2 regions of the Bacillus sp. ABR genome follow, and region 2 is predicted to be linked to the other one. Evidence: a T-box and tRNA genes for the amino acid it is inferred to sense, from the RefSeq annotation. Region 2 holds a T-box; the other holds one or more tRNA genes.

Region 1 (3,275 bases), on a different contig from region 2:
CCTCTAAAAGCTCCATTGCGAGATGACTCTCCCGGTAACTAATGCCCCCTGCTACCGGAGTACCTACACCAGGGCATTCCGCTGGATCTAATCCATCTAAATCAAGCGACAGATGGACACCATCTGTTCTCTCCTTTAGATACGCAATCGCTTCCTCCATCACCCTTGTCATCCCTAAACGATCAATTTCATGCATCGTATACACTTTAATGCCTTTCTCTCGAATCAATGCCCGCTCTCCTTCATCTAAAGATCGAGCACCAATTATAACGACATTTTCAGGCTTCAATTTAGGCGAATAACCGCCAATATTCGTTAAATCAGCATGCCCAAAACCGAGACTGACAGCAAGCGGCATGCCATGAATATTTCCAGAAGGAGAGGTTTCCTCCGTATTCAAATCCCCGTGTGCATCATACCAAATGACCCCTAAGTTTTCATAATGCTTGGCTACCCCAGCAAGTGTGCCAATCGCAATGCTGTGATCACCGCCTAAAATGAGCGGAAACGAACCAGATTGCACAATACTGTCAACCTTCTCAGCAAGCAGCTGATTTGCCCCAGCATTCTCCGTCAAATTTTTCAGCTTTTCACTTGTATATAAACCTTTCTCATCATCTCTTTGTTCAACTGGAATATCTCCAAGATCCTCTACATCAAATGAGAGCGTTTCCAATTTTTCTTTTACGCCTGCACAACGAATCGCACTCGGGCCCATATCGACGCCCCTTCTCGTTTGACCCAAGTCCATTGGAACTCCAATAATCGTGACCTTCTTTTGCTCTCCCATATGTACATCCCCTTTCCGTTCATGCTTATATTTTACTTTCTTGATGCCTTCTGACTCAACTCGACAACATTTTGAATAGTTATACAGTCCCTCTGCCAACATAAAAAAAGACACCTTTTTCAAAAAGGTGTCTTAACTGGGCTAGCTGGATTCGAACCAACGCATGACGGAGTCAAAGTCCGTTGCCTTACCGCTTGGCTATAGCCCAAAAATGGTGGAGGGGGACGGATTCGAACCGCCGAACCCGGAGGGAGCGGATTTACAGTCCGCCGCGTTTAGCCACTTCGCTACCCCTCCACATATGGAATTGATAAAGATAAAACAGTGCCGGCAAGAGGACTTGAACCCCCAACCTACTGATTACAAGTCAGTTGCTCTACCAGTTGAGCTACACCGGCATATGGTGGAGGATGACGGGCTCGAACCGCCGACCCTCTGCTTGTAAGGCAGATGCTCTCCCAGCTGAGCTAATCCTCCACATCATGGTGACCCGTACGGGATTCGAACCCGTGTTACCGCCGTGAAAGGGCGGTGTCTTAACCGCTTGACCAACGGGCCAGTTTGTCAAGTTTGTTGTTTCCGTGAAGCTGACAAAAGTTATTATATACAGGTTGTCCCCCTTTTGTAAAGGGGATTTTTATTTTTTTTATTTTCTAACTATTTACTCCCTATTTATTCAACATTTCGGCTGAAATATAATTTCAATATTCAAATATAATATTGAAATTTCATATCATACTCAATATACTGAAAATGAAGAAATAAGGAGGTATGTCACATGCAGCCATCTCAACTGCGTTCTTTGACAACAGAATCAAGAAACCCCAACACAATGGGAATTTCTCAAGCAAATCCGCTTGAAATACTCCAGATGATTAATGAAGAAGATAGGAAGGTCGCTCAAGCAGTCAACCTTGTACTTCCCCATGTCAAAACAGCAAGTGACTTTGCCTATGAATCCATCTCAAATGGAGGCAGACTCGTTTATTTAGGCGCCGGAACAAGCGGCCGAATTGGCGTAATGGATGCTGTCGAATGTCCCCCAACCTATAGCGTCTCACCTGATGTCATTGTAGGCATCATGGCAGGCGGAGACTCAGCTTTTTCTCAAGCTGCCGAAGATGTGGAAGATAGTGAAGAAGCCGGCAAACAGGATTTAGTACACATCCACCTGACATCAAAAGATACAGTCGTCGGAATTGCCGCAAGCGGCAGGACACCTTATATCATCGGCGCTTTAAACTATGCAAAGTCAATTGGAGCTAAAACAGTAGCACTCAGCTGCAATGAACAAGCAGAAATTAGCGAGCTTGCAGATTGCGCCATTGAGGTCATTGTAGGACCAGAAGCCATCACTGGGTCAACAAGAATGAAAGCAGCATCCGCTCATAAAATGATTTTAAATATGCTTTCCACCTCAGTCATGATCAGACAAGGCAAAGTATATGAAAACTTGATGGTTGATGTAAAAGTCAGCAATCATAAATTAAAAGAACGCGCCATCACCATCATTCAACATGTGACAAATGCTTCCTACGAACAAGCCGTGAAGACTCTCGAAGCAGCAGACTTAGAAGTCAAAACCGCCATCGTCATGCTCCAAACAAACACAGACAAGAAAACAGCCAAAGATTTACTGAGCAAAACGAATGGTCATATCGACAAAGCGATCTCACGTTATCAATCCTAAAGGAGGCAGAGCTCATGTCAGCAGGCGGACTTACCCTACTACACACAATCAAATCAAAGCTCCCCCAATCTGAAAAAATCATTGCAGACTATATCCTTGCCCATCCTGACAAAGTCATTAAAAGTACAGTACACGAAATCAGTCAGGCAGCCGGCGCAAGCAGCTCTGCAGTCATCCGTCTTTGTAAATCTCTCGGGCTGGATGGCTATCAAGATTTAAAAATGCGGATCGCTGGAGACTTGATGCATGACGATAAACAAGGCTACAGAGATATCGAACAAGATGAACCACTTCAATCCATTATTCAAAAAACAGCTGGAAACTCGATTCAATCGATTAAGGACACCGCTTCTATTTTAAATGCAGATGCTTTAGAAAAGGCTGTTCAATTACTGCTGAATGCAAACCAAATTCATTTTATCGGTGTTGGTGCATCTGGCATCGTCGCAGCTGATGCCCAGCAGAAATTTCTCAGAATTAACTATGCAGCGACAGCCTTCACTGACATGCACATTGCATCTACGGTCATCGCAAATGCAGGAGAGAATGACATTGTGTTTGGTATCTCCTTTTCAGGAGAAACGTTAGACATCATTCAAGCCCTTCAGCTCGCAAAAGACAACCAAGTGAAAACCATTGCTTTAACACATCCAGGTCATACTAGCGTTTCTGCTTTATGTGATGTTCACCTATCGACGTCCGGTTCCAATGAAGCACCTTTTCGCAGTGCTGCCACTTCCTCTAGAATGGCACAGCTCTACTTAATTGATGTCTTGTTCCTCAGTTTAGCTTCTC
Region 2 (3,275 bases):
ATCAAGATACTTTTGCTGATTGGTTGAGAACTTATGCAAATATAAAACCATACTCTATTGGAAGATACTCTAAAGCGATCGGCACAATATCCTCAGAATTAGGAGACTATGGATTACAGAAGATTAATTTATTTAATTTAACTGATGCTGCCTTTATTGATGAAATTCTTAGTAATCCAGAGTTCAAAAAGAAGAATGAAAAAGGACATAGGATGTATAGTGTAGCTTTAAATCATTTTAAAAAATACATTGAATATTATGATGATTCTGAGTTGCAAGCAGAGCTATTTAAAGAGGAGCAGGAGTTTGAAAAGTACCTAATAGGAAATCCTGCTGATGTCGGCAGAGCTGATATTGAGGATAAGCCAAAAGATAAGCCTAAACATAGGTTAGTGAAAAATAAAAAGGTATGGAGTAGAAATCCTAAATATGCAGTTGGAGCTGTTGCTGATGCAGATTATTTATGTGAGTTCGATAAACAGCATAAGCATTTTATTTCTAAGTTTAATGGAGAGAATTATGTAGAGGCTCACCACTTGATACCAATGCAATATCAGGATCAATTTGATCACAGTTTAGACATCCATGCTAATATTGTTTCAATTTGTTTAGTCTGTCATAAGAAAATCCATTATGGACGATTTGAGGACAAGAAAGAAATATTAGATAAGCTATTTCACAGTAGGAGAGAGAGACTTCTTAAAGGTGGAATTGATATAGAAATTTCACAGTTATACACGTATTATCAGGATTGAGAAATCTAAGGGAATTATGGCTGGCTTAAGATTACTACCTACATTAGGATGCTAATTGAGTATTTAGGACAAATTGATTATAGCCTGAGTAAAATCACTCAAAATGCCATTTTAAAGAATGAATTTCATTAGCTTTACTCAAAATAAAGCTTTACATCATCCATCATCATCATGTAAGATATGGAGAAATTAAAAGCGAAGAAAAGGACATGAGCCATTTTTACTGGTTATCAGAGAGGGAAGTCACGCTGAAATCTTCCTAACACAGAAAAGTTGTCTTACCACCTTTGAGCTGTATTGGGGAAATTACAGTATCCAATATCGTCTACGCCACGTTACGGCACCAGAGCCATAAAGCGAATACGCATTATGGGAATTTGGGTGGAACCACGGATCACACATTCGTCCCTCTATGAGGGATGGGTGTGTTTTTTTGTACACTCATATAGGATCATTGCTTTGAAAAGGACATGAGCAGCTTTTATCGGTTACCAGAGAGGGAAGTCACGCTGAAATCTTCCTAACGCAGAAAAGCTGTCTTACCACCTTTGAGCTGTATTGGGGAAAATTGCAGTATCCAATACCGTCAATGCCGCGTTACGGCACCAGAGCCATAAAGCGAATACGCGTTATGGGAATTTGGGTGGAACCACGGATTACACATTCGTCCCTCTATGAGGGATGGGTGTGTTTTTTTTATTTCAAAAAATAGGAAAGGTGTGTCAGTTATGAGAGAAAACATGGTGAAGATTCAATTTCCAGATGGAAAGATAAAGGAGTTTCCCGCAGGTACGACTGTTGCAGATGTTGCCTCCCATATTAGTCCGAGCTTAAGAAAAAAAGCAGTGGCGGGAAAGGTCAATGATCAAATGGTTGATTTAAGTGAAAAGCTAAACAGCGATGCTGGGCTGTCTATTGTCACACTTGATTCAAAAGAAGGGGTTGAAGTGCTGCGCCATACATCAGCACACGTATTAGCCCAGGCTGTGAAAAGGTTATATGACAATGTCACACTGGGGATCGGACCTGTCATTGAAAATGGATTTTACTATGATATGAAGCTCGATCAAACATTAAGCGTAGAGGATTTGGAAGAAATTGAAAAAGAGATGAAAAACATCATAAATGAGAATCATCCCATCCAAAGAAAAGAGGTCTCTTACAAAGAAGCAGAAGCGCTGTTTGCACATGATCCATATAAGCTGGATATTTTAAAAGGGTTACCCTCTCAAGAAGCCATCACAGTTTATCAGCAAGGAGAATTTGTAGATTTATGCCGCGGGCCGCATGTACCTTCTACAGGGTACTTAAAGTCATTTAAACTAACACGTGTTGCAGGGGCTTATTGGCGGGGAGATAGCAATCAGGATGTCTTGCAGCGAGTGTATGGTGTAGCGTTTCAGCATCCAAATCATCTAGCTGATTATCTTCATTTCATGGAAGAAGCAAATAAACGTGATCACCGGAAATTAGGGAAGCAGTTATCCCTCTTTATGTTTTCAGAAGAAGCACCAGGCATGCCGTTTTATTTACCAAAAGGTCAGATTGTCAGAAATGAATTAATGGCCTTTTCAAGAGAAGTGCGAGGAAAAGCGCATTACGAAGAAGTGAGTACACCGTTTATGATGAACCAAGAGCTTTGGGAAAAGTCAGGGCACTGGGATCATTATCATGAAAATATGTATTTCTCAGAAGTAGACCATACAAGCTTTGCTTTAAAACCGATGAACTGTCCAGGGCATATGCTCATGTTCAAAAACAGCTTATATTCATACAGAGACCTCCCGATCAGAATGGCTGAGTTTGGCCAGGTGCATCGTCATGAATTTAGCGGAGCGTTAAATGGATTGTTCAGGGTCAGGACATTTTGCCAAGATGATGCTCACATTTTTTTAAGAGAAGATCAAATCGAAGCTGAAATCAAACGGATTTTCCAATTAGTTGATCATGTGTATCGGACATTTGGGTTTGAGTATTCCGTCGAGCTATCCACTCGTCCAGAAAAAGCCTTAGGGGATGATGCCATTTGGGAAATATCCGAAACAGCACTAAAAAATGTGCTTGATCGTCTAAAGGTCGACTATCAGCTAAATGAAGGAGATGGGGCATTTTATGGCCCGAAGATCGATTTTCATATTAAAGATGCCCTGCAGCGGAGCCATCAGTGCGCCACAATTCAGCTGGATTTTCAAATGCCTGAGAAATTTGATTTAACATATATCAACGAAAATAATGAAAAGGTACGGCCAGTTGTGATTCACAGCGCCATTTTTGGTTCTCTAGATCGTTTCCTTGGCATTCTCATTGAGCATTTTGCGGGTGTCTTTCCATTATGGCTAGCACCAGTACAAGTACAAATCATCCCAGTCTCAACTGTTCACCTTGATCACTGCTTAAAGGTGCAGCAGCAATTAAGAAGTATCGGAATAAGAGCAATAATCGATGAGCGTGATGAAAAACTTGGCTATAAAATGAGAGAAGCACAAATGCAAAAAATCCCTTATATCGCTGTCATTGGCG

Evidence for each region. A T-box is a leader RNA that pairs with one kind of tRNA and senses whether it is charged. The one in region 2 lies ahead of thrS (threonine--tRNA ligase), so its partner is inferred to be a tRNA-Thr.
Region 1: it encodes a tRNA-Thr, which carries the amino acid that the T-box ahead of thrS (threonine--tRNA ligase) is inferred to sense. The anticodon was not compared.

Annotation. Positions count from the first base shown of each region.
Region 1 is NZ_JAOYSL010000004.1:9,079-12,353, reverse strand. It holds gene rocF (arginase) at 1-790, opposite strand, end outside; tRNA gene OIT90_RS13540 (tRNA-Gln) at 927-998, opposite strand; tRNA gene OIT90_RS13535 (tRNA-Tyr) at 1,003-1,087, opposite strand; tRNA gene OIT90_RS13530 (tRNA-Thr) at 1,116-1,188, opposite strand; tRNA gene OIT90_RS13525 (tRNA-Val) at 1,192-1,267, opposite strand; tRNA gene OIT90_RS13520 (tRNA-Glu) at 1,274-1,348, opposite strand; gene murQ (N-acetylmuramic acid 6-phosphate etherase) at 1,569-2,480, shown strand; gene OIT90_RS13510 (MurR/RpiR family transcriptional regulator) at 2,495-3,275, shown strand, end outside.
Region 2 is NZ_JAOYSL010000006.1:61,852-65,126, reverse strand. It holds gene OIT90_RS17370 (HNH endonuclease) at 1-755, shown strand, start outside; T-box leader at 945-1,168, shown strand; T-box leader at 1,206-1,430, shown strand; gene thrS (threonine--tRNA ligase) at 1,484-3,275, shown strand, end outside.